Regions from separate parts of the Psychrobacillus sp. FSL H8-0487 genome, predicted to be linked through region 4. Evidence: riboswitches for the same ligand, from Rfam matches in the RefSeq annotation. Region 4 holds a riboswitch; each other region holds the start of a gene.
What was found. A riboswitch is a leader RNA that binds a small molecule or an ion and turns the genes downstream of it on or off. The one in region 4 is predicted to bind lysine.
Positions count from the first base shown of each region.

Region 1: another riboswitch for lysine. It lies ahead of MHI47_RS19255 (transporter substrate-binding domain-containing protein); the one in region 4 lies ahead of MHI47_RS12415 (aspartate kinase).
Region 2: another riboswitch for lysine. It lies ahead of dapA (4-hydroxy-tetrahydrodipicolinate synthase); the one in region 4 lies ahead of MHI47_RS12415 (aspartate kinase).
Region 3: another riboswitch for lysine. It lies ahead of MHI47_RS13715 (Na+/H+ antiporter NhaC family protein); the one in region 4 lies ahead of MHI47_RS12415 (aspartate kinase).

Region 1 covers NZ_JBBOZA010000001.1:3,753,315-3,761,637, reverse strand. Annotated here, with positions in the region: gene MHI47_RS19260 (purine-cytosine permease family protein) at 1-1,032, opposite strand, end outside; lysine riboswitch at 1,222-1,405, shown strand; gene MHI47_RS19255 (transporter substrate-binding domain-containing protein) at 1,530-2,375, shown strand; gene MHI47_RS19250 (amino acid ABC transporter permease) at 2,505-3,266, shown strand; gene MHI47_RS19245 (amino acid ABC transporter ATP-binding protein) at 3,285-4,019, shown strand; gene MHI47_RS19240 (hypothetical protein) at 4,043-4,777, shown strand; gene MHI47_RS19235 (heme oxygenase) at 4,794-5,132, opposite strand; gene MHI47_RS19230 (1,2-dihydroxy-3-keto-5-methylthiopentene dioxygenase) at 5,209-5,742, opposite strand; gene MHI47_RS19225 (methylthioribulose 1-phosphate dehydratase) at 5,758-6,372, opposite strand; gene MHI47_RS19220 (2-hydroxy-3-keto-5-methylthiopentenyl-1-phosphate phosphatase) at 6,369-7,034, opposite strand; gene mtnW (2,3-diketo-5-methylthiopentyl-1-phosphate enolase) at 7,039-8,253, opposite strand.
Region 2 covers NZ_JBBOZA010000001.1:3,083,950-3,092,272, forward strand. Annotated here, with positions in the region: gene MHI47_RS15820 (DHH family phosphoesterase) at 1-1,107, opposite strand, end outside; lysine riboswitch at 1,419-1,598, shown strand; gene dapA (4-hydroxy-tetrahydrodipicolinate synthase) at 1,832-2,719, shown strand; gene MHI47_RS15830 (YehS family protein) at 3,047-3,559, opposite strand; gene phoU (phosphate signaling complex protein PhoU) at 3,695-4,354, opposite strand; gene pstB (phosphate ABC transporter ATP-binding protein PstB) at 4,368-5,135, opposite strand; gene pstA (phosphate ABC transporter permease PstA) at 5,213-6,040, opposite strand; gene pstC (phosphate ABC transporter permease subunit PstC) at 6,042-6,956, opposite strand; gene MHI47_RS15855 (phosphate ABC transporter substrate-binding protein) at 7,017-7,856, opposite strand; gene MHI47_RS15860 (aminoglycoside 6-adenylyltransferase) at 8,137-8,323, opposite strand, start outside.
Region 3 covers NZ_JBBOZA010000001.1:2,676,750-2,685,072, forward strand. Annotated here, with positions in the region: gene MHI47_RS13715 (Na+/H+ antiporter NhaC family protein) at 1-1,529, opposite strand, end outside; lysine riboswitch at 1,887-2,069, opposite strand; gene yunB (sporulation protein YunB) at 2,118-2,888, opposite strand; gene MHI47_RS13725 (bifunctional metallophosphatase/5'-nucleotidase) at 2,931-4,304, opposite strand; gene MHI47_RS13730 (sulfite exporter TauE/SafE family protein) at 4,338-5,156, opposite strand; gene MHI47_RS13735 (DUF72 domain-containing protein) at 5,157-6,008, opposite strand; gene MHI47_RS13740 (FAD-dependent monooxygenase) at 6,205-7,284, shown strand; gene MHI47_RS13745 (DUF3891 family protein) at 7,332-8,096, opposite strand; gene sufB (Fe-S cluster assembly protein SufB) at 8,250-8,323, opposite strand, start outside.
Region 4 covers NZ_JBBOZA010000001.1:2,423,224-2,431,546, reverse strand. Annotated here, with positions in the region: gene uvrC (excinuclease ABC subunit UvrC) at 1-1,772, shown strand, start outside; lysine riboswitch at 1,814-1,993, shown strand; gene MHI47_RS12415 (aspartate kinase) at 2,088-3,317, shown strand; gene MHI47_RS12410 (YslB family protein) at 3,432-3,845, opposite strand; gene MHI47_RS12405 (succinate dehydrogenase cytochrome b558 subunit) at 4,131-4,742, shown strand; gene sdhA (succinate dehydrogenase flavoprotein subunit) at 4,792-6,549, shown strand; gene sdhB (succinate dehydrogenase iron-sulfur subunit) at 6,552-7,328, shown strand; gene MHI47_RS12390 (acyl-CoA thioesterase) at 7,619-8,071, shown strand; gene MHI47_RS12385 (helix-turn-helix domain-containing protein) at 8,133-8,323, shown strand, end outside.

The DNA of each region.
Region 1 (8,323 bases), 1.3 Mb from region 4:
ACCGAGCATTAGAATTATTGCAGTAATTGCACTTACAACCACCCAAAATCTGCGTCCAGGTGTAAATTTAAAAATGTTTTCAAAGAAGTTTGATAGCGATAGGGAACTACTATATATGTTAGTAATATTTATACGTAGTTGAGTTAGCATCGTGAATAATGCTCCACCAATACCTAGAAGCATTACAATATAAACTCCTGGATTTGGTTCACCTAAGCGAACACCAAACCAAATACCAAGACCCCCCATAATACCGAAGCAGAAAATCTGTGGAATAAAACCGATTGCCACCGAACCAATTTTAATATCTTTTGGTTTTAGAAAACGAGCATAATCAGATGCTAGTAGGGCTGTTAGACCCATTATTCCATGTTGAACACCTATGCAAAGGAGTAAGGCTTGTCCTCCAACTTGAACGCCCTCAGGTAAATAAGTCCAAAAAGGTCCTTCAAATACGGAAGGTTTATAAAATGATATAACAACTGCTGTTATTAAGAAAACTACAAATATAGGTAGAGACCACTTTTGTAACTTATCTAGTTGTTTAATTCCAAACCAGTTTAAAGGTATAACGATAAAACCGAAGAAAATGATTAATGCCCATTCTTGTAGGTTAGGGAAGAAGGTGTGAACCGCGGATACTAAAATGAGTCCTTCAAATGCACAATACATAATAAAGTTTGTCGCGTAGAGGAACGATGTTAGGGAAGCACCTATATAGCCAAAACCACCGCCTCTAGATAATAAATTGACATTCATACCAGATTTCGCGGATAAGTAAGCAATGAAGGTTCCTAATATACCGGCAACTACTATTGCGTAAATCGAGGAGATAATAGCATTTAGTGCCCCAAATTGCAGAGCCATTACACTACCCATTTGAAAGTAAAAAATGGCAGTGGCTATGCCGAATGTAATATTGGTTATACTTAACCAACCCATATTTCTTTGGCTACGGGGTACCTTTTCTAATGAATAATCTGAGTCCATTTGTTCTGTTACTTTGTGATCTGTAGTTTGGACAGATCTCATAATATCATTCTCCTTTAAAAAATAATTACCAATGTAAGTAGACACATTAATAACTAAATTCTCATTGTTTTTATATTTCCACCATTAATTATAACATATACCTAGCTAAGTATTAATACTGAGGTAGTTGACAGAAATATATGTGTATTGTAAACTATGAAACATAATTGAATATAACCTCACTTAGTGTAGTGAGGTAGAGGCGCGATATTTAACAGTCCTTAGTGGAGTTTGAGAAGCTACGATGCTAGGGAGAAGGAAATGTCGCCGAAGTTTGTAATATTACTCGTTATTACTTGCTGGGTCTGTAGTTAATAATTGCAGGACTGTCCACTATAAACATCCCGGTTTATAATGGTGTGCTATCTCATTTGGGAAAAGTAGAGGACCTGGGCAACTATACATATTGCGACCTGAGTTCATCTCAGGTCTTTTTTTGTACAAGTTGTCTTTTTTTATAGGCAAGAACATATATTGATAAAAAGGGAGAAATTAGAATGAAAAAAAGATTAGCATTTTTAACGATATTTGTATCTATTACATTGTTATTAGCGGCATGTGGAACGGCTGATAAAGAGACTTCGGGATCTTCAACAGCTAAAGATACGGCTGATACATTTACAGTAGGCTTAGAAGCAGGTTATGCACCTTTTAACTGGACTCAACTAGACGATTCCAATGGTGGAGTGAAGATTGATGGAAACGCAGAGTATGCTGGTGGATATGATGTGGAAATTGCTAAACGTATTGCGGATGGATTAGGAAAGGAACTAGTTATCGTTAAAACAGAGTGGGATGGGCTTGTGCCATCATTGCAATCAGACAAGATTGATGCAATTATAGCGGGAATGTCACCTACAGAAGAGCGTAAAGAAACAATCGACTTTTCGGAAAACTACTATACTTCCAACTTTGTTATGGTAGTGAAAAAAGGTGGAGCTTTTGAAGGGGCTACTTCTATTCAAGACTTTAGTGGTGCTAAAATTACAGGTCAGTTAAATACTTCTCACTATGGTGTAATTGATCAAATCAAAGATGTGCAAAAACAACCAGCATCTGATAATTTCTCTGCAATGCGTGTAGCATTAGAATCTGGAGTTATTGATGGTTATGTGTCTGAACGTCCAGAAGGAATTAGTGCTTCTTCCGCTAATGCCAACTTTGCAATGGTTGAATTTACGGATGGATTTAAAGCGGCAGAAGAGGATACAGCAGTAGCAGTAGGCTTGAAAAAAGATAGTAATTTAACAGAAGATATTAATAAAATTTTAGCGGAAATTTCTGAAGAAGAAAGACAAGAAATTATGGATGCTGCTATCAATAACCAACCAGCGGCAGAATAAGGGTGAAGTGATACCGGCTGCATCTTTTTGCAGTCGGTTTTTATATGGAATATATGCTTTCTAATTATTAACTATCTAGCTCCAGACGCCAGCAGCGTCTGCGGCTTTTCTAAGAAAGGAGGGAAATGTATGAGCATTGAATATATTATTTCGATGATTACTAATAACTGGCCGATGTTCCTTCGTGGAGCAGGAATGACATTATTAATATCAATTATTGGTACAATTTTTGGTGCAGTTATTGGCTTGCTAGCAGGGGTTATTCGTACAATTCCTAAACCTGAAAGAAAAATGAAACGTATTTTGTTAAAAGTAGTAAATCTAATACTTTCTGCATATATTGAGTTTTTTAGAGGAACTCCGATGATCGTACAGGCCATGGTAATATTCTATGGATCTGCGCTTGCTTTTGGGATAGATATGGACCGTACAACAGCAGCAATATTCATCGTTTCGATCAACACGGGTGCATATATGGCAGAAATTGTACGGGGCGGTGTTATTTCCATTGATAAGGGGCAATTCGAAGCTGCACAAGCAATTGGTATGAATCATGTTCAAACAATGTGGAGTGTTGTTCTACCTCAAGTCATCCGAAATATTTTACCAGCAACAGGAAATCAATTTATCATTAATATTAAAGATACGTCTGTCTTGAATGTAATAGGTGTTACGGAACTATATTTTCAAGCGAAAACAGTTGCAGGTATAAGCTTTAAATACTTTGAACCATTCTTTATAGCATGTATTTTGTATTTCGTCATGACGTTTACAGTAACATTAATATTACGATATATAGAGAGAAGATTAGACGGCCCGGAAAACTACAGTATGATTGGTCAGCCGCCACCGCAACTTATGTTACCTAAAAATAATGCGAATATCGATTAAACGAAGGAGGAGAAATCTATGGGAAATGTCATCGAAGTTCAACATTTAAGTAAATCCTTCGGAAATCATGAGGTCTTAAGAGACATAGATTTTTCAGTGAACAAAGGAGAGGTTATTTGCATCATCGGTTCCTCTGGATCAGGAAAATCTACTTTACTTCGTTGTATAAATTTGTTGGAAAAGCCTAGTGGCGGTCAAATTATTTATCGTGGAGAGAATATTTTAGATGAAAAACATGATATCCATGCCTACCGAAAAAAGTTAGGAATGGTTTTTCAACAGTTCAACTTATTTAATAACCATAATGCGTTAAACAATTGTATGGTAGGTCAAGTAAAGGTATTAAAACGTTCTAAAGAGGATGCCGAAAAGATTGCGTTAAAATACTTAAAAGTAGTGGGAATGGATCATTATGTAAATGCCAAGCCTAAGCAACTATCAGGTGGTCAAAAGCAACGTGTCGCTATAGCAAGAGCACTTTCCATGGAACCGGATGTCATGTTATTTGATGAACCTACCTCCGCACTGGATCCAGAAATGGTTGGAGAGGTATTAAAAGTGATGAAAGAGTTAGCAAGTACGGGACTTACAATGTTAATAGTGACACATGAAATGGAGTTTGCTAAAGAAGTAGCCGATCGGGTTGTTTTTATGGATAAAGGCGTAATTGCTGAGGAGGGACCTCCAGAACAAATTTTCAACAACCCGAGGGAAGAAAGAACTAAAACATTTTTAAAACGAACATTAAGTTAATAACAGTATGGAGGAATCGAAAGGTGGACCTTTTCAATCTGATAAAAAAAGAACGAGAATACTGGCTTGTGGATCAACATAAAGTATCCCATATTCCAAATATAGATTATTTAGTTGCGTTCGATCAATTATTAACAGAGTGGAAAGAACAAAATGTAGCATATCTATCCCTTCTGATGGATGAAGAAAATGAGGATTGGCTTTTAAAGCGTCGGTTCAAAAAAGTGTCGTCTATTGTAGAGTACACAAAGACACTACAAGGACCATTTAAAAATACTAGTGATTTTCAAGTAGATGCTCTCTCTGAGAGTCAAGTTACGGATTCTGATTTTGCTAGATTGTATGATGCATGTAGGAGTGGCTCAGCGAACAAGAATAAGCTGTTTTCTATCAGTCAAATAATGGAGTCATTAGAACTTGAATTAGGTACTAATTGGCGAGATCAATGTTTTATCTTTTCTCAAAATGGCAGAAACTACGGTATTAGTATTCCTCATATTGAACAATGCACGACAGAAGAAGGTAGAATGTTTTACTTTGGGGTAGTTCCAGAGCAACGTCAAAAAGGATATGGAAAGATATTTCATGCTATTTCTTTAGAGCTTTTGAAAACATTAGGTGCCAAGATATATGTAGGGAGTACAGACACAGGAAATGCCCCTATGAGACGGATTTTTGAAACAAATGGATGTATATTACGAGATATAAAGGGGATTTACCGAATAGACATGAAAAAAGTGGATGAACTCAGAAGATGAGTCCTCCACTTTTATTTTAGTTTTTGGAAATTGCTTCTATTGAAGCGGCAACTTTAGAAATGATTAATTCATTACCTAAAAGTGGAGATTCTTTAGAAGCTTCAGGAGAGCCAGACTCGGGACGTTTATGCGATTCTTTGAAGAGATCACTGTCTTTCCATGCTTGGAAGTTTTCTTCTTTCTCCCAGTACATATTTACATTCATTTCATCATATTCAGTTGGTCCTTGAGTAATAGCGACCTCTACTTTGATGAAGCCTTCCATTTCTTGAAGGGGGCTTGGTTTTGTGAAATTTGGAGCCATTTTTTCTGCAAATCCTGGTTTGGTTTTGATGCGATTCGTTACAATAATCATTGTACATTCTCCTTTCTTATTAGATAAAGTTAGTATAGCATTCCTTTTTTCTTATTCCTACAAAGAGCATTTACCTCTATTGTTCTACTGCTTCCTCTTGATAAACTGGGACCCACCCCTCTGTTGTTACAAATATGCGTACAGCAACAACTTTACGGTCCTCTGATAATGTGAAGTAATGTGTAATATTCTCAGGCACAGATATCAAATCACCAGGTGAAAGATGAACTTCAAAGTAGCGTTCATCCTTGCCTTGTATGATGAAGACACCGTGACCACTTACAATATAACGAACTTCATCGTCGGTATGAAGGTGTTTGCGTTCGAAATTTTTTAATAGTTCGTCTAAGTTTGGGTTCGAATCTGAAAGAGAGATAATATCGGCCGCTTGATAGCCACGGCGACTAGAGATATCATCTATTTCAATTTGGAAGGCTTGGAGAATCTCTTGCTTTTCTCCGTCGCTTAAGTCAAATTTTTCACGAAGGTTTTCTGGTAGTTTGTTAATATCCCAATGCTCATAAATTACTTCTTGGTTCTCTAAAAATGCTGCTACCTCTTTTTGCTCTTTAATTGTTTCATTTGTTCCTTGAATTTTAATAATAGCCATTAACAATCTTCCTTTCTATTTTGAGTGTATTTGATGTAGTGCTAATTGATACTGAAATAAAAATTCGCAAGCTTCAAGTAATTTTTTTGCCTCAAATCCATCTTTTCCCCAAACAGTTATTCCGTGATTTCGAATGAGTATAACTCCCTTGTCTGCAGAAATATACGGTGTAAACTCTTCTGCAAGCTTTGGTATATGGGCGTAGTTAGGGATAATGGGTATCGATAGTATGGCATCCTCTTCCCACATTCCAAAAGCTTTAATAAGTTCAATACCTTGAAAATCCACTGAACCTTTGTCACCATATAATTCGGAAATAACGTTATTTGCAACTGTATGGATGTGTAAGCTACAACCTGCATTTGTTTCGCGATATATTGCACAGTGTAATAATGTTTCGGCTGATGGAGTTAAATGTGTATTTTCGACTGGGTTTCCATCTGCATCAACAAGTAAAAAATCCTCTGCTGTTCTCTTTTTTTTATCTTTTCCGCTTGCTGTCACTAAGAACTCCATAGGATTATCATGTACTTTAATAGCAAGATTACCGCTCGTCCCCATAAACCAATCCCGTACGGCTAATTCATCTTTTATGTCTGCAAGTTCTTCCCATTTATCTTGTAAAGTCATACTTCCACACCTAACTTTGCGTCAATAATTTTTATCACATCGTGGAAGTTCTCAAAAGGTTCATAGGGAATATTCAATTCATCGCATTTTTCGATTAAGAAATCCCTCGCAATAACGACATTACCTAATTTTGCTGCTTCAAGATCAGTGATGGAATCCCCAATCACAACGCTCACAGCATCTTGGTCAAGAAGGGTACGAATAATAGAGGGTTTACAGCAACCACAGCCTTGGCTAGTACATCGATCATCACAGCTATACGGAAACTCAATGTGAATTGTATCCTTGAAAAATTCGGATGTATTACAATAGACTCCTGCAAATGGCCCGAATGGTTCTAGTAGCTTGTGGACAAAAAAGTCTATGCCGCCACTTACGATGTAGAGTGGTATGTTGTGTTTTTTTGCATAGGAGACAAATTCACTAAACCCATCACGGATGACTGCCTGCTTAAGCACAAAAGAGATAATGTCATCTTTTGACTCAACAGGAAGGAGTGTGAACATTTTTGCTACACCATCTTGTATGGAAATTCGTTGTCCTAAAATATCATCTTTAATCGATGTCCATTCTTGTGGAGCAAACTCTTTCATGATTGCCATAATGTTATCCTGATTGGTAATAGTTCCATCGAAGTCACAAAAAACTACAAGATTACTCATATTATCACCTCCATAATTCAAGTGCTGTGTTTAATTCACAATGGGTTTTAGCTGCTTCTTCTAATGGAATACCTTCCAAAACAGCCGATACTGCCTGTCTAAAAGCCAAACCTCCTCCGGTTGCACCGGCCGGATGACCGTGTACTCCACCCCCGGCATTAATGATGCTGTCGATTCCATAGTCATTCATTAACAGTGGTACGAGACCAGGGTGAATGCCTGCAGAAGGCACCGGAAAGCTTTGTTTTACTTCACTAGGCTTTGTTAGTTCTTTCCCTAAAGAAAGAGCTACAGATTTTTCAAGTGCAACACTGCCATAAGGAGAAGGGAATAATGAAAAATCTGCTCCTGCATAGCGGGTAAGTTTACCAAGCGCAAGTGCCGTGGAAACTCCATAAAATCCTGAGGATGTGAATGCTCCGCTATAAGCCGGATGAGCCATGAGTGGTAATTGAATCTCTTCGTCCTCTGCTAACTCCTGAAGAACGTCTAAACCGTATGCATGAACATTAAATAAGAGCGCATCTGCTCCAAGTTCCCGTGCTTTTTTGGCCTTGTCCTTTAGTTTGAATGTACGTCCCGACAAATTTACTGCGTATAGAGTACGATGACCAGTTTCTTCATAGACTTGTCTTAATACCTCTCGACCAGTATTGATACGTGTTTCAAAAGAAGTGAGTGGATTGTCAAATAGGATTTCGTCATCTTTTACAAGGTCAACTCCACCAAGTGCTTGTTGCTTCAGTTGTTGCGCTAGGTACTCGATATCTCTTCCAATGACACCTTTGAAGATACTCATGATGAGTGGACGTTCATAAACTCCCAATCTTTCTCGGATACCTTGAATGCCGAAGCGAGGGCCAGGGAAATGGGATAATATATTTGTGTCAAATTCTAAATCCAATAATTTTACTTCTCCATCCAAAGATAGTTTGCCGAAAACGGTAGTTAAAATTGCTGGTATATCTGCTGAAAAATTTGCGGCAGGATAGAATACTTTAATTTCTCCTTTAATTCTTTCCGGATGAATGGGGTGAAGAATATTTTCAAATTCAGTAACCGATCGTACAGTTCCTTTATGTTTTTTTAGCTGTTCCTGTTCTAAAAAAGCTAAATTGGTCCAAGAACCAATAGTCAATCCAAGGGCAATATCATCCGCTTTTTTTTCAAAAGAACCAGACTTTCCGTATAGTTGATAGTGCGCAGTAATTCCACTCATTTTTTCACTCCTAATATTAGAAAAGCGTAAGTGCCTAGGCGCTAGAGCTAGACAGATAATATAAAAAACC
Region 2 (8,323 bases), 660 kb from region 4:
TCTCTTTAAGAAACGTTCGCCATCTTCAAAGCTTGTAAAGGTTTCTTCTAATTCGATTTTATTTTTTTCGAGAATCCAATCTTGATTATTTTTAGAATATAAGATGAACGTGTCATTATTTCTATTTTTATAAAACGAACCGAAAGCCGATTGTTTCAAATTATACTGATTTCTTTTTGCATCTTCTGGTATTGAGGACAGATGGAAAGTGTCCAAAACAAATAACTTATATGCTTCCTCCGTTAAAGTACATCCTGATGCTTTTTGATGTCCTCCGCCACCGAACTGTCCAGCAACTTCAGAAACATCGACATGATCATAAATTGTACGAAGAGAAATTCTTTTTCCTCCCATGATTACAATTGCGATGTAATCGAGATGTGGAAACTCTTTGCCAAGTTCATTACCTAACTCCGAATGATACGTTTCCGCGTAGACCACCCCAGCAATATGGTCTCCCACTTTTGCCTGTACAATCTCTCTTTTCTTACGACGAATATAGCGATCAATCTTCTCGGATTCCATTTTCAATATTTTCTTTTCAAATTCATCAAAATCAAAATGGTCACTCGTACGAAGTCGTTCCATTATTTTTTCTTCAAATTCTTCCATCGATATTAAATAGAACAATGAGTTTAGGGAATGTGCCTGATGATTCCCGTTCTTTTCCCATTCCCATGTATCATACTGTCTAACTAATTCTACAAATTCTGTTACTGCAGCAGTTGGTTCCAATAATTTGTTGGATACAAGGTACTCATATAATAAGGATGTAGCAGAAGTTAATTTGCCTTCCTGATCTTCCACTAAAATATATCCCCATTCATAATCATTAAAGTGCAACGCTGATTTATGATGATCGATTAGTTGTACCTTCCCATTTGCATTGTAAAAATCATTTAATCTTTTTTCATTATCCCCGTTCGGCGTCAAATCCGTTACGAATAAAAATGTATCAGGTTCATCATTTTCTAAAAAATATTCAATCTCCCGATTAAGAGATGAAATCGAATTATAGCGCACCTTTACATTCTCACCAAATGCTAGCTTTGCTAAAATACCACATCCGACACCATCTAAATCATTATGGGACAATAATTTATACATTCTCTTCACCTCTTATATAGTATGGTTTTTACATATTAAACTTATTAATAGAACTAACTTAAAAGTTATTTGGGTCAATTTCAAATTACTTATATCAATATAAAATTGGACTCCGTTGATTGTAGCGCAAGGTGGCGACTCCAGTGATGAGGAGTGAAGCCATATCCGCGGAAAGCGTCCACCTGGAGTGAAGATCAACTTTGACGGATTTTACTACTTAATATTTATTTTACAGGTAAACTGTTGCAATAGTATTAAAAGTCATGTATTATTTTAATAATTAAATATTCTCTTATTTCAATTATATTTGAAGTAAGGATAGAGGCGCAAAAACCATTAGTACACAATTAGAGGATAATGAGATCCTAGGACATTTGTGGAAAGGGGAATTTGCCGAAGTTGAAAGAATCTCATTTTTCTTGAAGCTGGTTCAGCTGTTGAACAAACACTGAATTGTCATATAGGAGACTATATGGAGGGCTATCTTACGCACAGAAATATTACTCTATTTCTACTGCAACAACGAGCCCTCGTTGTTGCTTTTTCGCGTTTACTTAACTTGACTACCAAACAAATCTCAAGTTAAGCCTCCGGTGGATGTCACAGACTTTGGAGTTAATTGCGCTAGCGCAATTCAAAATCTGGACACAATTACACCGAAGTGTAATTGATGAAGCCCTTCTCCCTGAATTTTTAATAATAAATTATAGGATGTGGAGAAGTTATGAATTTTGGACAAATATTAACGGCTATGGTTACTCCTTTTGATCATAATGAGGATATAGACTTTCCAGCTACAAGAAACTTAATAAATTACTTAATCTCCAATGGAACACAAGGTTTGGTTGTGTCTGGAACAACCGGAGAGTCTCCGACGTTAACTGATGAAGAAAAAGTACAGCTGTTTAAATTTACAGTTGAAGTTGTAAATGGTAGAGTGCCAGTTATTGCTGGAACCGGCTCATATAGCACAAAAGCTTCTATCAATTTAACAAAACAGGCTACTGATGCTGGTGTCGATGGTATTATGCTTGTTGTTCCTTATTATAACAAACCATCTCAAGAAGGCTTGTACCAACACTTCCAAACAATTGCTGCAACAACATCATTGCCGATTATGCTATACAATATTCCAGGTCGAAGCGTGGTCAACATGTCATTAGATACCATCATCCGACTTTCAGAGATTCCAAATATCGTTGCTATCAAAGAAGCTGGCGGCAATTTGGATACTATGTCTGAAATTATTAGTAATACTCGTGAGGACTTTTCGCTGTATAGTGGCGATGACGGTTTAACAATTCCGGTGCTATCAATTGGTGGAACGGGTGTTATTTCCGTAGCTTCGCATATTATAGGAAATGAAATGCAAGCAATGATCGCAAAGTTTAATAATGGCAATGTAAGAGAAGCTGCAATGGATCATCGCAGACTATTGCCTGTCATGAAAGCATTATTTGCAGCTCCAAATCCTACACCTGTTAAAACAGCATTGAATTTAAAAGGTGTTCCAGTGGGTGGAGTTCGCCTACCTATGGTTCCTTTAAATGCTGAGGAGCTTACTACTTTAAAGGAAGTATTAACTACACTACCAGAAGGCGTAAAGTCTTAAAAAGAGCGAATTCCAACTACTGGAATTCGCTCTTTTCCCTTTAATTCGTGGACATGAAAGATCATATACTCGCGGTCGATGGGTGAATACTCGCTATCGACCAATGCTTACTCGCGGAGAAGAATGGAATACTCGCGGAGAAGAATGGAATACTCGCGCTCCCTCTCTGATTACTCGCGGACTGCCATGATTTACTGCCGCAACAGGATATATTTCCACTTCTAATCATCCTTTCAGGATGTTGAGGAATGAAATGAATTGCACCATTTCTTATGACTAAACTAAAAAGACGAATTCCCATTACCAATGGAATTCGCTCTTTTTAATTTAACTTCTATATTTAACCGCTAAGCCTTTAAGGAATTTGCGCGCAAAATTGTCTCCGCATTCTTTATAATTACGATGACCTGGTTTTCGTAAAATAGCTCCAAGCTCACCTTTTGAAACTACAATACCACCATCATGCAACACATCTAGCATATCTTCTGTTGTTAATTGTAGAGCTACTTTAAGCTTTTTCAACAGCATATTATTCACGTGATCCTTCTGCTGTACAACTGGCTCCGTATCTGCTGGCTGTTCCGGTTTTGGATCCTGCTTGCCTCTTTTATGCGTGATTAGTCCATTCAAAAACGATTCTAACATTTTATTATTACACTTGATGTGGTTTTCATCCTCTACTACTTCTTCCTCTTCACTTTCCTCTTTTGCTTTGGTAAGAATTTTGAGAACTTCCTCTTTAGTTACTTCCACACCACCAAGTTTAAATACCTCTACCATATCCTTATTCTTTATATCAAGGGCATATCTCAATCTGATTAATATATCATTATTCTCCATTTATAAACCTCCCAATGTCCGCATAAGTAGATATCATACGGAACTAATCATTACTAGAATAGCACAATGTGAGCTAGTATAAAAAAAACTGGAAGAGAAATTTTTCATTTTCTCCACCAGTTCGATTTCATTTGCCTATGAATTGAAATCATATATTTGACCTTTTATCAAATAAGCTGTGCTTTCAGCGATATTCGTAATATGGTCTGCTGTTCTCTCTAAAAAGCGATTAACAAATAATAATTGTACAAGCTGACTTGTTTCTTCTGGATGTTCACTTAGATAAGCAGTAAGTTTTTTATATGTCTCTCTACTATATTGATCTACATTGTCCTCTAAATCTCCCACTTCTTTAGCAAGCAGGATATTTTCCTCTAAGAATGATTGTAATGCTTTTCGAAGCATTTCAATCGATATATCTTTCATCTTTTCTAGATGGGTAATATCTAGTAAAGATTCAGTATTGCCGATTTTAATCGTTGCTTTTGCAATATTTACAGCAAAATCTGCGACCCGTTCAATTTCAGATGAAATTTTAAGGACACCAATTATTTCACGCAAATCTCTGGAAACAGGTGATTCTTTCGCTATCATCCATATGGAGAACTGATTTACTTCTATTTCAAGATTATCAATCGCTGTATCTCCTTCAATTACTTTTAGAGCAATCTCCACATCCTGTGTTTTTAACGCCTTAAAAGATTTTTCTAGAGCGACAACTGAGAGTTCACCCATTTCGATAATCTTACTCTTTAGTTCTTCTAAATTATTTTCAAAGTTTACACGAATACCCATTGGTAACCTCCTATTATCCAAATCGACCTGTAACATAGTCTTCTGTTCTCTGATCCTGCGGGGTGGAGAAAATATTATCTGTATCATCGTATTCTACTACTTCTCCATTTAAGAAAAATGCGGTTTTATCGGAGATTCGAGCAGCCTGTTGCATGTTATGTGTCACAATAACAATTGTATAATCTTCTTTCATATTGGTGATTAGTTCTTCTATTTTTAGAGTAGAAATCGGGTCTAATGCGGAAGTAGGCTCGTCCATTAAAATAATATCAGGTTTCATCGCTATTGCACGAGCAATACATACACGTTGTTGCTGACCGCCTGACAATCCTAGGGCCGATGTTTTAAGACGATCTTTTACTTCATCCCAAATTGCTGCACTACGTAAACTTTCTTCTACAATTATATTTAATTCTTTTTTGTTTTTAATACCTTGCATTTTTGGTCCGTAAGCCACGTTGTCATAAATACTCATAGGAAATAGATTTGGTTTTTGAAATACCATTCCTACCTTCGTTCTGAGTTTGATAACATCATTAGATTTATAAATATCTTCATGATCAATGACAATTTCTCCTGTAATTTTCACACCATCGATTAAATCATTCATACGATTTAGTGTGCGTAAAAAAGTAGATTTCCCACAGCCAGATGGACCGATTAAAGCTGTAACCTCTTTTTCCTGAATAGCAAGATCGACTCCGAATAATGCTTGTTTCTCGCCATAAAATAAATTTAAATCTCTTACATTGATTATAGTTGCTTCTTTACTTTGCTCCATATGCTAAAATACCTTCCCTACGTAATTTATTTGGTCATTAGCTCTGCATGTTCAATTACTGTGGACTTAACATACTCTTATTTATTTGTAGCTCTGTTAAATTTTTTCGAAATATATGTTGCCGAAAGGTTAATTGCTAATATAATTACGATTAAAACTATACCTACAGCTGCAGCAAGTTCAATATCTCCAGATTCTTGTGTAACTAGATACGAATGAACAGTTAAGGTTCTAGCAGATGATAGAATGCTGTCTGGCATAGCTGCCACGGTTCCAGCAGTTAAGAAGATAGCAGCTGACTCACCAACAATTCTTCCGACTGAAAGGATAATACCAGATAGTATACCTGGCATTGAGCTTGGTAAAATTACTTTATACAGTGTTTGTAATTTTGTTGTCCCAAGCGCTAGTGAACCTTCTCGGTACGAACCTGGAACTGTTTTTAAAGCTTCTTCAGTTGTCCGTATAATTACAGGTAATACAATAATCGTTAGAGTTAATGAAGCTGCTAATATCGACATACCTAATTTTAATGTTGTAACAAAGAACACCGCTCCAAACAAACCGTAAATAATAGATGGTATTCCTGTTAAACTTTCCGTTGCAAATCGTATTAGTCTTACTAATCGGCCTTGTTTTGCATATTCCTGTAGATAAACGGCTGCCAATATTCCAATAGGTGTTGCGATGACTAACGAGATAAGGACTGTGTATATAGTCGTTACGATCATTGGCCAAATACCACCATCTCCATCTGGAGAATAATCACCAAAGATAAAGTCGAAGCTGATCAAACCAATTCCCTTATAAAAGATAAAACCTACAATCATAACAAGAACGGCAACTGATAAGAAAGCTGATAACCACAAAAGTCCTCGGAGTAAGTTATCTTTAAATTGTCTCATCTTAGTTGCCTCCTTTGGAACTTATTTTTGCTAAAACGAAATTTAGTATTAAGATAAACGAGAATAAAACAATTCCCGTAGCAAATAACATTTCTTGATGAGTTCCGAATGCATAACCCATTTCTAAAGCAATATTTGTCGTTAATGGACGCACACTATCTGTTAAGCTAGTTGGCACGATTAAGCTGTTCCCAGCTACTAAGATAACTGCCATTGTTTCTCCAATTGCACGACCAAGACCTAATACAATGGCAGTCATAATACCAGATTTTGCTGCTGGTACAATAACTTTAAAAATTGTCCCAATTTGCGATACCCCGAGAGCTAGTGATCCTTCACGATATGTTTGCGGCACTGCACGAATGGCAGTTTCAGCAACCGTTACAATGGTTGGTAACATCATGATTGCTAGCACTAGAATAACTGCGATTAGGCTTTGCCCTTTCACTAAACCGAAAGTATTTTGTAAAAATGGAACAATGATAGCAAGTCCAAACACACCATATAACACTGATGGAATACCTGCTAGTAATTGTACTGCTGGTGAAATAATCTTTGCTAATCGTTCTGAGGCAATTTCAGCTAAGAAAATAGCTGTAAATAGACCAATAGGAACTCCAATGATTAACGCTCCAATTGTCGCAAAAATAGATGCAACAATCATTGGGAATATACCGAATTTATCTTCACTCGGTACCCAATCACTACCAAATATAAAATCTATAAAGCTATAGCCCTCCGCTACAAATGGATGGGCACCTTTATAAAATACAAATCCAATGATTAACAATAAAGTGATTACGGAGAGAAGTGCACAAATTAAGAATAGTCTTTGCGACACCTTCTCTAACATATACTTTCTCTTGTTTGCTTTGCCGATTTCGACGGTCTGCTTGTTAGTTGTTGGGATAGACACTCTTATTCCTCCAAAAGTAAGTCAAAAGTTTATGTTGTTGTCTTCCTAATTCATCTATATCTACTTTATAGGGATAGCTCCTGCTTCTGCTGCAATGAGTTGTCCTTCTTCACTTAGTATAAAATCTATAAATTGCTGTCCTGCCTCAGTTAATTTTCCTTCTTTATAGACAAACAAGAATGGCCTAGACAAGCTGTATTTTTTTTGTAAAACATTTTCTGCTGTAGCTTCTACACCATTAATGTCAATTGTTGAAATGTTCTCATCAATATATTCAAAAGAGATAAAACCAACTGCATGTTTATTGTTAGCAACTGTTGTTTTAATATTTCCATTACCGCTTGCAATGATCGAGTTTCTGATTAACTCTCCAGAGCTATATTCTACTATTTCTTGAAAGGCATCCCGTGAACCTGATCCGTCCTCGCGAGAAACTACTACAATTTCTAAGTCATCTCCACCGAGTTCACTCCAGTTTGTTACTTCCCCAGTAAAAATCTGTTTAACCTGCTCCATCGTTAAATCTTTTACTTTATTACTTGGATGAGTTACTACTACAATTCCATCATAAGCAATAATTACTTCATTCAACCCACTTGCAACTTCTTCTTCTTTTAAATCACGCGAAGACATTCCTATCTCCGACACCCCACTAATAGCGTTTGTAATTCCCGCTGAGGAACCAATTTGATTTATCTCGATATTCGTGTTGTCTTTCTCTGTATATTTTGCTGCTAATTTTTCAGCTAGCGGTCCTACGGAAGTAGATCCGGAAATAGATACTGTTGCATTATTACCACTTGACTCTGTAGTATCCTTGTTATTGTTTGAACATGCTGTTAATACAGTAAGTATAGACAGCAGTAACAATCCTATTTTCACTTTATTCAAGCTAATCATTTCTTACCTCCAAGAAAATAAGTTATGTCTGTTCTATGACGTATTTTGTCTAATTATAGAATAAAGGCAAAGTGTAAATTTTTAATACTACAATTGTAAAGCTTTTGTAAATTTAATTAAAAACAAGTCAGTCTATTTTAAATATTTATAAAACTCACTTTAGAATTACTTAGGATGAGTCTAAATCAGTACTATATTACTTTCCATTTATTTCAAATTTATTCTATAGAGTACAATAATAAAATTGGAAATTACACTTTTAAATGTTTATACTTTACTTTCACCCATAGATTTTCGTTGCGTTGGGTGATAAATGGCTTATATGCTCTAGGTATGCAGTAACTTTGGCATCCTCTTCTCTGGAATATTCATAACCTAATCCTTCAGCTACAAATATAGCTGTGGTACGAAATAGAACTAACATTGCAAATAATGCTCTCCACATATCTTTATAACTTCCATCAGCA
Region 3 (8,323 bases), 250 kb from region 4:
ATCGTGAAAAATAGGATAAGGATGATCACTACTGTTATAAAGCCAAACATAACAGAACCTGTAAGACCTAATACTAAATAGCCAATTGCAGCAATGACTGCACTAATAATGGCATATGGTAACTGAGTCATTACGTGATCGATTACATTAACTCCTGCACCAGTCGCTGACATAATTGTAGTGTCTGAAATAGGCGAACAATGGTCTCCAAAAACAGCTCCCGCTAAAACGGCCGCTAAAACAGGGAGTAATAACTCTGGCTCTACTACCATGATGATACTTGCACCAATTGGTAATAGTATCCCAAATGATCCCCATGAAGATCCAGTTGCGAAAGCCATAAAAGCTGTTAAAACAAACAGTAAGACTGGAATAACCCCTGCCGGAATATTATTATCTGTAACGAGATGAGCTAAATACTCACCAGTTCCTAAAGCTGTTATTAAAAATGAAAGGGACCAAGCAAATATTAAAATGCAAATAGCAGGTAACATTGAATTTATACCAGAAATAATTCCTTTCCCCAGTAAGCCCAAATTAGCATCTTTGTTTTTCTTGAATTGACGCGTATACAATAGTACAGCTAAAATACTCGATACCATCCCACCTATAAATAGAGAGAGCGGAACATCTGTATTTTCAAAAATAACAAATATGTCCATTACTTTTCCTGAAGCCTGATAGCCTGTCCAAAACATTGCAAAAAGAGTTACTACTATTAATGATACAATTGGAAGGATTAGATCCTTTACTTTACCAAAATTATTTTCCGGGAAATTACCTTGTAAATCACCTGGATTTGATTTATTTGGATCAAAAAGGACACCAGTTTCTCTTGCAAGTGTTTCATGTTTTTTCATCTCACCTAAATCATTGTCTGTCCATGCTGTAAAAAATACCATTGCAAGCGCAGCAATGACATAGAAATTCATCGGTGCCATTAACATAAACGCTTGCAGTGGAGTATAGTCTGTTACAGCATGGGTAGCAAAGATAACACCAAGCTGACTTATTAGAAACGCACCCCAACTAGAAACGGGAGAAACTACACAAACAGGTGCAGATGTAGAATCGATAAAATAAGCTAGCTTTGCACGAGAAACACGATGAGTGTCAGTAATTGGACGAGCAATCTGTCCTACAGCAAGTGCATTAAAATAATCGTCTACGAAAATAATAATACCTAAAAAAGCTGTAAGGAGTTTAGATCCGCGATTTGTTTTAATACGTTTAACTGCCCATGCAGCAAATGCAGTACTTCCTCCTGACAGACTAACAATCGCAGTAACCACCCCAAGCAACAATATAAACAATAATATATAAATATTATACATATTCAATCCATTATCCCAAAATGACGTGATAAAGGAATCCCAAAGAATGATCAATGAATCAATCGGCGAAAAGCTTTCTACTAACAAAGCCGCTGAAACAATCCCGACTCCTAGTGATAGTAAAACTCTTTTCGTCACAAGTACCATTACAATCGCTAGTAATGGCGGTAAAATTGAAAAAATCGTATTTTCCATCATAATTTCCTCCTAATAATGAAATGCATAAGCGCCTATGTAAGCCCCGACTAGCGTTGGAAGACTGACGGTAAAGGCGTACTTTGCCTTAACCATCAGGCTGAAACGACTCGAGGGGCTAGGCGCTGAAGCTAGACAATATGAAATGCATAAGTGCCTACTTCAATGTAGGCAGTCTGAATTCGCGACATCCTATCGCAACGACTGCATGACCTACACCTTATATATCCCAAGACTCGATGGGATATGAGCTGACACTAACGAAAATGAACAAGTGCATTATGCCTTAGAATATAAAAAAGCCAACCTAATATAAATATAGGTTGGCTTTTAGATAAAATTTCAAGCAAAAATTTTATACTTTGTAGCTCTCCATTTATACATATGTATAAATGACAGTGTTATTTTTGTTCAAAATAACCCCAACTAGATTTGACTTGACGGTCAACATCTAATTTCGGCATAACTTCCTTTCGTTTACAATCACAGTTGTCATTCTCCTGTAAACTACTCTTTTGCTATGCGGCCTCTACCTATTCTTATTCATTTCCACTAGTATAGCAGTAAAAACAATATTCTTAAGGATTTTTATTTTTCAGGTAATGGCAATGGTACTTCTATTGATGGAGCAGCGTCCCCGTCTCCTCCTGTGTAAATGTAAGGAACCTGGCCTTGCACGATTCCCATTGCCACAGGTATACTCTGTTCCACCGTACTCATCTTACTTGCCAGAGGAACTATTATTTGTACATTTACCGTAATGTGGATATTAACCTCCACATAAGCATTGTTTATTCCAAACTTAGTAATAGAAGGAACTACATTCGATTGAACATTTCCGATAACGTGAAAGCGTATGGGAATTTTAGGGCCTAAGTTACCTATGATGGGGATATTCGTCGCTTGCCCTATCGGAACGAAGAATACAACTCCCCCCTGATCCTCCATCGTTTGTTTATCGTACTCGATGTCATCTAAATACGGTAGGCTAGAAAAGTTCCCCTGCTCAGCCTGCTCCAAATGAGACTGAACTAACTGATTTGTATCAGATAGTATACGATTTATAATTTCTGTATTAAATCGAGTTGTTACCATTGTAGTACTGTCTGATGGCACCTCTTCGATTATGTCATTTACATCGAGCGTATTTGAAATTCTTGAGTTAATTGCTTTATTTATTACCATGGATGCTATTTTTGTTGTTTGTACTTCTGCATATTCCAAATAGGTAGCTGTCAATTGTTTATTAATATAATAGATGAGGCCTCCCACTGACAACATAAAACAAACTAAAAAAATGGCTAATTTCCGCTGATTAGTAAAGAAAGTCAATCGTTTTTTCTTCTTTCTATAGAACAAAAACAATCCCCCTAATTACTACTTATGTAAGAAAGAGGATTTTCATGACTCATATTCACTTTTTTCAAGCTGTCCATACCATTTCACAATATCTCGAATCATTTCTGGCATAAAATACTGTTTGGGAGCAAATTTTAAAGACGGATAAAAGTAACCAAATGTAAACATATCTAAAGTTGCCAATGTATATACTTTTTCTAGTTCAATAGGAGATTCATTTACTAGAACTATACCACTTTCTAACTCTATTAGCTGTTCATATAATATGACCCCAAGGTATTTACCTCTGAACCCTAACCCTTTTACTTCAAGCGTTGGCCATTTTTCATTTTTCCCTGTTCGGATAACTTCTAGTAGTTCTGCACCGGTTAATGTAATAACACAAGGATTTATCGGATGAGGCAAACATTGATGTAGATCTCTTGCAGTAATCGGCCCCTGTTGAAGATCCTTTAAGAATATCCCCGCTGGAAACATGGCACAATCCGCTTTTGTAAAAGCTAGAAGTGCTTTTCCGAAAAAGCGGGATAGATCCGATTCCTTAAACCAATCCTTCTTCAATAAAAAAGAATTATAAAAAGCAATATTAGACATCTCCGCTATTCCTTCATTTTCCCAAGCAGTCTGTAAATCGTTTGAATATAGTGGAACTGGTAGTGCTTCCGTAGGAAATAAAACTGCCTTCTTCGATTGGATAACTTTTGCTACATGATCAAATTCCAACGTGACAAGTCCGACATTCATACCGAATTTACCGGTAGCAGCTTGCAACGTGTTCCCAATTACTTTACCTTTTTCAAACGTGTGATGTGTATGTGAACCCAATATCACATCAATTTGTGGTATTTCCAAAGATAGTATTTCATCAAGTGATTTCCCTAAATGTGACATACAAATAAGAACATCTACTTGCGGACGAAGTGTATTACATACCTCTTTCAGTCGGGTAATCGGCTCTTGAATTTGCCATCCCAATTTTTCATAGTAAATACCATAGTCAGCAGTTGCCGCAACAATGCCAATCCGTATACCAGTTGGTGTTACATGTATTTTGTGGGGTAATACCCAAGAAGGAATATTTCCTCCTAACTCCGTGAAATTGGAGACAATCACTTCAAAATTAGCATCTATGTACAACGTTTCTAATTCTTCATGACTTAGGGTAATGCCTTCGTTATTTCCTATCGTTACATAATCATACTTGGCATCATTTAGAAGATGCACATTTCCCTTTCCAAGTGTACCCTCTGTATATATATTCGAACGATCTAGATGATCTCCAATATCTAATGTTAAATAGGAAGCCTTGTCACCAAGGTTCTTCCGAGTATCTGAGAGAAATTGCTGAATAGCGGGCCAGTTTTCTAGATGACTATGCAAATCATTTGTGTGGAATATATAAATCGTCTCTCTCATTCTTTGCCCACCCTATCCATTACATATTTTACGTTAAAATAGTCCTTCTATAATCGATCGTATACCTAATAATAAAAGTACAATTCGTAAAGCCAAAACTAGTGTATCTGAGTTCAACTTTTTATTTAACTTTGCTCCTATCTTAGCTCCGATATAGGCAGCAGGTATAACCGGAATCGTATACAACCACGGTACATTTCCTAATGAAATATGTGTGACAGAGTTCACTATAGACGACAGAAATACCATGAACATAGACGTACCGACAGCCACATGAGGCGGAAACAGGAATAGTAATATCATCGCTGGTACGAGTATAGATCCTCCACCAATACCAAATAGACCCGATGCGAATCCAACACCAAAAGTTAATAATAATGCGAACCAAATTGGATATCCATATACAAATGTTTTATCGCCATCATTAAAGGTTTTCTTTTTCCCATTTTCCACAAACCATCGAACAGGACTTAAACGATCTCTTACCAACAATAAAGTAGATAAAATAACAAGTAAGATACCAAAGTATAAATTAAAAGAAGGTAAGTCCAGTCCTTTGTTTACAAATGCTCCGAGTATAGTACCAGGAATACTACCAATGAAAAAAATAAATCCACTTTTAAAGTCGACCGTTTTGGTTTTCATATAGGATAGAGTAGAAGAAAGTCCTGTAAATATCATCATAACCACAGAAAGACCAACAACGCTTTGCGGAGTAATATTTGGTATTAAACTAAGAGAAGCTCCAAAAAACAAAATAGCCGGTACTAAAATAACGCCTCCACCGAGGCCAACCAATGCTCCTACAATTCCAGAGAAAAGCCCACTAATTGCTAGTATAATCCATTCCATTTAAAAATCTCCTTCAAAAAAATCTAATTGTTTTGGAGCAAGTCCTTCAAAATCTATTCCTAACATACTTTGAAATGTTTTGGCATTACTGGCTGCATGACCTCCAGAGTTATTATTAAACAACACAACAACCTCTTTTGCCTGCTTCTCTAAATACTCACAAATACCTTTAATAGAAGAAAGCTCTTCTTTATTATAATCGTATAGGTATCTTACTTCTCTCCACTTCACATTATTGCCCGGATTAACCCACCCATAAGTATTTCTACCATGTAACCTTACGAGTACCTTGTTCGTAGTTGCAATTGGAACTAAAGGAATACTACCATCCCCAGCCTGCGGTTCATCACAAACACTATGATGAAGACCATTCTCTTTTAAAAAATGAAGTGTAGAATCTTTATATTCAGAAGAATACCAAGATTGGTGACGAAACTCAATAACCACTTCAAAGTCCTTTAGTTCTTCTCTCACTTTACGTATATATTGTACATTTTCTTTTGTGCATTGGAACCAAGGAGGAAATTGTGCAAGTATCATTGATAGCTTTCCCGAATTTTTAAATGGCATAACCGATTGTCGATATAATTCAAACATTTCTTCGATCGAATTAAAAGGAAAATCACCACGTAAATGACCCGTGATACCTTGATAAGCTTTTACAACAAATTGAAAATTATCTGGCGTTTCTTTAATCCACTTTAAGCTATTTTTTATTGGTTGAATTGCATAGAATGCTGCATCTAATTCCACCACTGGAAAATGTGCACTGTAATCTTGTAACCTTTCTCTTGCCGAGGATACATACAAGTCAGGATGATCCCCCCACCCTGTTAGGCCAATTTGAATCATTTACAACACCTCACTATTATTACTATAATAGCATAATCACTCATTTCGGTATATTCAACTAGCATGCACTCCAAGTATTAGCGTATTGACCCCCAAAGGATGAAAAGATGGATAATAATTTTTTATTTAGCTAAAATATATAAGTGTCGTTACATATAGCCCATTACGCTTTTTTGAAGCAAAGGGAGGAAATAACATGATGAAAGTAGATGTATGTATAGTCGGTGCAGGTCCTGGTGGTGCCCTTCTAGCGTACTTATTGGCAAAGAAAAATATATCTGTTGTATTAATAGAGCGAACAAATCAAATCGGAAAAACGTTTCGTGGAGAACATTTAAATGAAGAAGGCGAAGCGATTCTAAAAAAATATAACTTATTTGACGAAATAGAAAAGCTCGGGCTATTACGAATGAAAAAACTTGAATATTGGCAGCATGGGGAAGTATTTAAAACTATTTTACCTCATCCCGAGATCGGACATCTTGGTATTCATGTTCCTCAAGCACATTTACTACAAGTATTGATAGATGCTGCAAAGAAATATACAAACTTCCATTTAATGCTGAATACAAAAGTTGATGAACTTTTACAAGATGAACATGGCTCCTACACTGGAGTAAAAGCATCCGAAAATGGAGAAGAAATTATTATTGAAAGTGAATTGGTTATTGGTGCAGATGGTCGTTATTCGACCGTACGTAAGAAAGCTGATCTGGATGTAACCATTCGAAAACACGGATATGATTTACTCTGGGCTAGAATACCAGCACCTGTAAATTGGGAACCGTCTATTAGGATGACTTTAATCGGAGGGAAGCAAATTTCCCTATTTACACAGGCGAAGGGTTATATACAAATTGGTTGGAATATCGAAGAGGGTTCTTTTGCAACACTTAGAAAACAGCCTTTTACTCCATTTATCGAGCAACTCATAATGGCTTTTCCAGAACTTGAACAAACCGTTCGAGAAAACATTCAATCTTGGAAGGATTTTGTTCTATTAGATGTGTATAGTAGCACTAGTGAGACTTGGGGGAAAAAAGGGTTGGCTTTAATCGGAGATGCAGTTCACACGATGACCCCTACTGGAGCATTTGGGTTAAACAGTGCTCTAAAAGATGCGGATTACTTCTCTTCTTTAATCGACAAAAATACAATTACCTCTCTTAATACTGCTGATTGTGCTTCAGTAAGGAAAAAAGAAGTTGCTAAAATTCAAGCTATCCAAATAGAGAAAGAACAATCTTTTGCTTCTCAGTTTGTTGTGATGGTTTAAAAAGAGGAAGAACCAGTCAAATTACTTTGACTGGTTTTTGCATACTATTATTTAAACGTAACTTTTCTATGCGCAAAAGGAGTATCCTTAAATGCCTGCAATAGTCCATCCTTCTCAATCTGTTCTTTCCATACTTCTTTATACGTAAGCTTTACATTTAGTTCGCTCTTCAAGGGGGAGAAGGATAAAGTAACGACTTCATCGCTTTCCCAGCTAGCTATAATTGGCTCCTGCGTGACGAATAGGAATAATTGTGGAAATCCATTTTTAAAAAATGGATGCAATTTATCGTTGTCTCCTGGCTCGTGTAAACAAATAAACAAAGATAGAAAATCTGAAAACTTCAGCAGATCTAAATGATACATTAACGTTTCTTTCTTTTTCTCATTGCCGACAATTCCTAATTCATCATAAAGTCGATCCTGTCTTTGCTTTTCTATATCCCAAAATTTTTGAACTGCAGTTTCATCAGCATCTTGGACAAAAGAGGAGTAATGTAAACTACACAATAAACAAGCATACTTACTCATTTCCTCCACTTCATCTAATCCTTTTCCATAAAAAGAAATCTTCAGATCTGTAGGATAATCTATAAACGAGAAAGGCTGTTCTAATTGATCATTCCATACTGGGGACTTATCCGGATCTATCCAACCACGGTCATGCTCTTGAATGGCGAGAACGACTTCCTGCACATCTTTAGAATCGTAATAAAAATCATCTTTACAATGTTCTGCTATTTGCTTGGAAACTTGGGCATGATCATCTTGAGTAACCATGACATAGCTTTTTTCTCTTTCAAATACAATCATTGTCGATACCTCTCTTTACAAAAAACTTCTACTACTTTCTGAGTACCACTTAATAGTTATAACCAAACCTAACAGTTTTTAGCAATTTGCCTATTTACAGTATAAAAAAATGCAGCAAGGTGAAATACACCCTGCTGCATTTATATAAATGGATTAACCGATAGAGCCTTCCATCTCGAACTTGATAAGACGGTTCATTTCTACAGCATATTCCATTGGAAGTTCTT
Region 4 (8,323 bases):
AAAAATGTTCCATCCTACCGGATGAACCAGGATGTTACTTGATGAAAGACCGACAAGGAACTATTATATACGTCGGCAAAGCTAAAATATTAAAAAATCGTGTACGCTCATATTTTAAAGGAGCACACGATGGTAAAACACTCCGATTAGTGCAAGAAATTGTTGACTTCGAATATATCGTCACATCATCTGAGTTGGAAGCTTTAATACTGGAGCTCCACCTTATTAAAAAGCATGATCCAAAATACAATATTATGTTAAAAGATGATAAAACGTATCCATACATTAAAATTACTGCTGAAAAAGATCCTCGTCTGATTATTACAAGACAGGTGAAAAAAGATAAGGGTAAATACTTTGGTCCATATCCCAACTCTCATGCGGCACATGAAACAAAAAAACTTCTAGATCGTCTATATCCACTTCGAAAATGTCAAAAAATGCCGAATAGAGTTTGTCTATACTACCATATGGGACAATGTTTAGCGCCCTGTGTGAAAAAAGTAGAAGAGAATACTTATGAGACAATTATTCAAGAAATAGCCAGCTTTTTAAATGGTGGGCATACGCAAGTGAAAAAAGAATTGGTTCAAAAGATGAATTCAGCTGCTGAGACTCTTGAATTCGAACGAGCAAAAGAGTATCGTGATCAGATTTCACATATCGAACAAGTGATGGAAAAACAAAAAATGACGATGAATGATTTCACGAGCAGAGACATATTTGGTTTCCATGTTGATAAAGGTTGGATGTGTGTTCAAGTATTTTTTATCCGACAAGGAAAGCTTATCGAAAGAGATGTGTCATTATTTCCGATCTTCCGGGATCCAGAAGAGGAATTCATCACATTTTTAGGTCAGTTCTATGCGAAGCCAGAGCATATTAAACCAAAAGAAATTTATGTTCCATTAACTACGGATCTTGACTTAGCTTCAAATCTTCTAGAAATGAAAGTTTTCGTTCCACAACGAGGCACAAAGAAAAATCTAGTCGAGTTAGCAGAAAAAAATGCAAAAATAGCTCTAACGGAGAAATTTCATTTAATCGAAAGACAAGAAGAGAGAACGATTGGGGCAGTTGAACAGCTTGGTGATTCCATGGGGATTGCACCTCCAATGCGTATAGAAGCTTTCGATAACTCGCATATTCATGGTACAGATGCTGTATCTGCAATGGTTGTATTTATTGATGGTAGATCAAGCAAAAAAGATTATCGTAAATACAAGACAAAAACGGCTGCCAAACATGATGATTATGGTGCTATGCGTGAAGTTGTACGGCGAAGATATACAAGAGTCTTGAAGGAGAATTTACCACTACCCGATTTAGTAATCATTGATGGTGGAAAAGGGCAAATAGAGGCAGCGCGTGAAATTATTGAGGATGAATTAGGACTTGATATACCGATTGCAGGGCTTGCAAAGGACGGCAAGCATCAGACTTCTCAACTTATTTATGGTGACCCTTTGGAGATAATTCCAATGAAGCGTACGAGCGAAGGTTTTTATTTGCTCCAACGAATTCAGGATGAAGTCCATCGTTTTGCTATATCATTCCATAGACAACAGCGTGGAAAGCATACAATTGCATCTTCTCTAGATGGTATTGAAGGGATTGGTCCTCAAAGGAAAAAATTATTACTAAAACAATTTGGTTCTTTAAAGAAAATACAAGCTGCTAGCAAAGAAGAGTTAATGGCTGCAGGATTACCGAGTAAGCAAGCAGATTTAGTGATTGACCATTATCAGAAAAATGTATTGTCTTCTGAATAATCATATGTTATGGTTGTAACAATTTAATATTCACTATTATAAGTGAAGATAGAGGTGCGATTAGACATCAGTACTCAGCAGGAGGAAGGAAAGTTCCTAGAATAGCTGAAGAAAGGGTTTTTCGCCGAAACATAGAATAGCTTTTCCTATTCTGTTGTTGGTTCTGCATTTAATAGATGTAGGATTGTCAGAATTTGATATTCTGGAGGGCTATCTCACATGGACAGATTTTTTGGACCGTGTATGAGACAATGCTTTTCACAATATGTGAAAAGCATTTTTTAATCCTTTCAGTTAATAAGGGAGCGGATGATCATGACTAAAATTGTAATGAAATTTGGCGGTACTTCGGTTGAATCAACTGAAAAGATTACAGATGTTGCTAATCGGGTAAAAGGTGAAAAAGAAAATGGTCATGATATTGTGGTTGTTGTATCCGCAATGGGTAAAGCGACAGATGAATTATCAAAATTGGCTTTCGAATTAGCAGATTCACCGTCCAAACGTGAAATGGACATGCTTTTATCTTCTGGGGAGCAAGTTACAATGGCATTGCTTTCTCTCAAGTTAAACGCAATTGGAGTAGAAGCCATTTCTCTCACAGGTGCCCAGGCAGGTCTGATAACAGATAGTGTACATAGAAATGCAAAAGTAATGAAAATGGATCCTTCAAAAGTTGATGGATTACTTGCAGCAAATAAAGTAGTTATTGTAGCTGGTTTCCAAGGAATATCTGAAGCAGGAGAGATTACTACACTTGGCAGAGGAGGATCTGATACAACTGCTGTAGCTATTGCTGCTTCTATTGAAGCGGAAATTTGCGATATTTATACAGATGTAGACGGTATTTACACGTCTGATCCTCGCTATATTGAAAGTGCGCGTAAACTGGAACAGCTTGAATATGACGAAATGTTAGAACTCGCTAATTTAGGTGCGGGAGTATTACATCCACGTGCAGTTGAATTTGCTAAAAATTATAAGGTTCCATTAAGAGTGCGCCCGAGCTTTAAAGATGGAGAAGGAACGATTTTGAAGGAGGAAGTAGATGTGGAAAATAATTTAGTGGTTCGTGGAGTGGCATTTGAATCAGATATCGTCCGATTGACTATAGAATATGAAGTACCTTTTAATGGTTCCCTCGCTTCTATTTTTACGACTTTAGCAGCAAATCATATAAACGTAGATATTATTGTACAGTCAATCGTAGAAGGAGTGAAACCTGCAGTATCCTTTTCTATTAAAAAGGAATCCTTGTCTGAAGCGATAACAGTTTTAGAGACACACAAACAAGCACTAGGCTTTACTTTCGCAGATTTTGAAGTTGGTCTTTCAAAGGTTTCTATTGTCGGTTCGGGAATGGTATCGAATCCCGGGGTAGCAGCTCAAATGTTTGATCGATTAAGAAAAGAAAATATTCCTGTGAAAATGGTAAGTACTTCAGAGATAAAAGTGTCAGTCGTTGTACCCCAACAAAATATGATCGAAGCAGCAAATGCCTTACATGATGAATTTGAACTTGCACTAACTCATCAATCCGTATAATATTTTTATGTTAAAATTCATTTTCTATTAACTATTTGAATCTGTTAAAAAGGTTTTCACAATAGTTTCACTATTAAAGAGGGGTAACAGGAAAAGTCGTATGCGACTATCCCGTTACCCTTTTGTTTTAGAATCCCATTTTATTTGCAAAGAGACAAGGCCATTCTTTTTTACTTCTTCGTCATAACATTCGGTTAAAAAACCAGTAATCTTTTGTTGTTGTTCAGCTAAAAAGCCTGCTTCTAATCGATGACTTCTACTTTGACCACTCTGAGGTAGATTATATGTACTTAGCGTATAGAAAGCGGAGTCTTTTGTAGTTTTTTCTAAATGTAAAGTGCCCCAGCCAGCTTCGTTGAAAAAAGTGATAGCTTCGTCCAATGAATATAGGGGAAATTTGCGGGCTAAATCTTTCCCTGCCCAATATAATATATCTTTTTCATGTTTTCCGAGAATAGAAGTAAGCACATGGTCTCTTAGTAACTCATATCCAAAGGAAGTTACATGTGAATGTTCCTTTTCATTCAAGTAGCAACCCTTCTTTCCAAAAATCAATATTGCCTATTTATTTTATCATAAAAAAATTACAAATGGGGACTTGATTAGATTGTGATTAATTTAACAATTTATTATCCGAAAAAGGTAAAGGAATCCATTTTAAAATACGGAAAGATACCTTGACGCTCCAAAATGATGAGAGTACAATGGATATGTCATAAATACGTAACTTGATGATGTGAAATTTTTGAGAACTTTTGCTTTTTTGAGATAGTTTTCATTCTTTTCAGTCAGAAATTTGAGGGGGTAATTGTTTTGTCGAACGATCGCGAATTTTATTGGCGTCGACTGCATTCCTTACTTGGTATTATACCGGTAGGTCTGTTTTTAGCGCAGCATTTAGTAGTAAATCACTTTGCTACAAGAGGAGCAGAAGCATTTAATAGTGCATCTCACTTCATGGAGAGTCTACCATTTCGATTAATGTTAGAAATCTTCGTAATTTATATTCCATTAATGTTCCATGCATTTTACGGAATTTACATTGCATTTACTGCAAAAAATAATCCGAAGCAATTTGGAACGTTGAGAAACTATTTATTTATATTACAAAGATTTACTGGCATTTTCTTAGTTGTATTTATCGCTTGGCATGTTTTTGAAACACGTTTCCAAGCTGCTATTGGAGCAAAAGAAGTTAATTTTAACATGATGGCAGAGATTTTATCTAACCCATGGATGTTAGGTTTCTATATTGTAGGTGTTGTTTCAGCCACTTTCCATTTAGCTAATGGTATTTGGTCATTCTTAGTTAGCTGGGGTATTACACAATCTGCAAGATCACAACAAATTGTTACTTATGTAACATTAATTATCTTCTTAGCGTTATCTGTAGTTGGCGTACAAGCTCTTCTAGCATTCGTTTAAGAAACTTTAAAGTCGTTCAACTACTATTAAATTGAGGAGTGAGAATAGCATGGCAAAAAGTAAACTGATTGTTGTCGGCGGTGGATTAGCTGGCTTAATGGCAACAATGAAAGCTGCCGAAGATGGCACGCACGTAGACCTATTTTCTATCGTTCCAGTAAAACGTTCACACTCTGTTTGTGCACAAGGTGGTATTAACGGAGCTGTAAATACTAAAGGTGAAGGTGATTCTCCTGCAGTACATTTAGATGACACTATATATGGTGGAGATTTCTTAGCAAATCAAAAACCAGTTAAAGCGATGACAGATGCAGCACCTGGAATTATTAGTTTGTTTGATAGAATGGGTGTTATGTTTAACCGTACACCTGAAGGATTATTAGATTTCCGCCGTTTTGGTGGGACAATGATGCACCGTACAGCATTTGCTGGTGCAACAACTGGTCAACAACTTCTTTATGCGCTGGACGAACAAGTTCGTCGTTTTGAAGTGGATGGTTTAGTAACTAAATTCGAAGGATGGGAATTCCTTGGAATAATTAAAGACAGCGAAGGCGTATGTCGTGGTATTAAAGCGCAAAACCTTCTAACTATGGAAATTCGAGCATTCCGTGGGGATGCTGTAATTATGGCCACTGGTGGCCCTGGGATTATTTTCGGGAAAACTACTAACTCTATTATCAACACTGGTTCTGCTGCATCAATCGTATATCAACAAGGAGCATATTATGCGAACGGAGAATTTATTCAAATTCATCCAACTGCCATTCCTGGTGACGATAAATTACGATTAATGTCTGAATCTGCTCGTGGTGAAGGTGGTCGTATTTGGACTTATAAAGACGGCAAACCTTGGTACTTCTTAGAAGAAAAATACCCTGCATACGGTAACTTGGTTCCTCGTGATATTGCAACACGCGAAATCTTTGATGTATGCGTTAACCAAAAACTTGGTATCAACGGAGAAAACATGGTTTATCTAGATCTTTCACATAAAGATCCACATGAACTAGATGTTAAACTTGGTGGTATCATTGAAATTTACGAGAAATTCACAGGTGATGACCCTCGTAAAGTACCTATGAAAATCTTCCCAGCAGTTCATTATTCTATGGGTGGACTGTGGGTAGATGATAATCAAATGACTAATATTCCTGGATTATTTGCTGCAGGTGAATGTGATTTTTCACAGCATGGAGCTAATCGTTTAGGAGCTAACTCTTTACTTTCTGCAGTATTCGGCGGAAGTGTTGCAGGACCGAATGCAGTTAAATATATGAGTCATTTAAAAACTCATGCTATTGACATGGATGATTCTATCTTTGAAGCTGAACTTAAATTAGAACAAAAGAAGTGGGACAAGGTTATGTCTATGAAAGGTACGGAAAATGCGTACTTACTTCATAAAGAGCTTGGTGAGTGGATGACAGATAACGTAACGGTTGTTCGTTATAACGACAAACTTGAAGCAACAGACAAGAAAATCCAAGAACTTCTTGAACGTTTTGAAAATATTAATATGGATGATACACAACAATGGTCTAACCAAGGCGCATCATTTACACGTCAGTTAAAAAATATGTTATATTTAGCACGCGTTATTACATTAGGTGCGCTTAATCGTAATGAAAGCCGTGGAGCACATTACAAACCTGATTTTCCGGAACGTAATGATGAAGAGTTCTTGAAAACAACAATGGCTAAATTTGATCCAGCTACAGGAGCTCCAGTATTCCATTATGAAGAAGTAGATGTATCACTTATTACACCTCGTAAACGCGATTATTCTGCGAAAGGGGATAATTAATAATGGTTACAGCAACGGAAACAAAAAAAGTAAAATTTGAAATTTTACGTCAAGATACACCTGAATCTACACCTTACTTTGAAAAATTTGAAGTAAATTACCGTCCAAATATGAATGTTATTTCTGCATTAATGGAAATACGTCAAAATCCGGTAAATGTAGATGGGAAAGCTACTAGTCCTGTAACTTGGGATATGAACTGTTTAGAAGAAGTATGTGGAGCATGTTCAATGGTTATAAACGGTCGTCCACGTCAATCTTGTTCGGCTTTAATCGATCAACTGACACAACCGATTCAATTGGCACCAATGAAAACATTCCCAGTAATACGTGATTTACAAGTAGACCGTTCGCGCATGTTTGATTCTTTGAAAAAAGTAAAAGCATGGGTTCCAATAGATGGTTCATACGATCTTGGAGAAGGACCTCGTATGCCAGAACGCAAACGTCAATGGGCATATGAATTGTCTAAATGTATGACTTGTGGTGTATGTCTAGAAGCTTGTCCGAACGTAAACAGTGGTTCTAACTTTATGGGACCAGCACCACTTTCACAAGTACGTTTATTTAACGCACATCCAACTGGTTCTATGAACAAGGATGAGCGTCTAAATACAATTATGGGAGACGGTGGTCTTGCAAACTGTGGTAACGCACAAAACTGTGTAGTTGCTTGTCCAAAAGGTATTCCACTAACAACTTCCATCGCTGCTTTGAACCGTGATACAACTGTTCAAATGTTCAAAGACTTCTTCGGAAGCGACCGTATGGTTGATTAATAGAAATGCGTAAGCGCCTTTGAGAGGTATACAGTCTAAGTACTCGACATCCTGTCGCAACGACTGTATGACCCGCTTCCTGCGGACCTCCGACATGTAAATGGGAAGATTTGTAGTCCAACTTATTTGGACGGAAAAGATTCCCATTTAACCTCGAGGGGAAAGGCTCTGAAGCTAGACAATAGATAAAATAAGGAAATCTGTGTAGAATATTTTTATTCTATGCAGATTTTTTCTATCTCTGTTACAATAAATGAATATTCATTCATTTAAAAGGAGAGGTAATTTATATGAGAGCTAAATACATAGAAGATATGGAGTTATGGGAATCTGATTTCCATTTTTATTCGGAAGTAAGTGTGCGTTTTTCAGAAACAGATATGTATGGTCATTTAAATAATACGGTGACTTTTGCTTATTTTGAATATGCTCGTATTGAATACTTCAAGCATATACAGCTTATGAATGATTGGTTAAATCCAAAGGGAGAAAAAATACCAGTCGTCGCTGACTTGCAATGTGATTATGTAAAACAAGTATTCTTTGACGAAAAGCTCCGCATTTATGTGAAGGCAAATTCTATAGGCTCTTCTTCAGTGGATATCCATTATATGGCCAAGAACGATAAGGATGAAATTGTCTTTATTGGTCGTGGTTCTATTGTTCAAATTGAGAAGAAAACTGGTCGTGCAGCAAAGTGGTCTGAAGAGGAACGAGAAGTTTTTAAAAAGAGTATTAACTAGCCGTCACCTACCATCCCCATGCTACATACGTTAGTAGGAGAGTGGATAGGGGGCTATGGCATTGTACGACAATAAACAGCATCGTTCGATTTTAACAAGTAGAGAACGTCAAATTTTTCAATTATTAGTAGAAGATAATTCTACGAAAGAAATTTCAACTTTGTTAACGATAAGCGAAAAAACAGTAAGGAACCATATTTCAAATACAATACAAAAACTGGGCGTTTCAGGTAGGTCACAGGCGATTGTAGA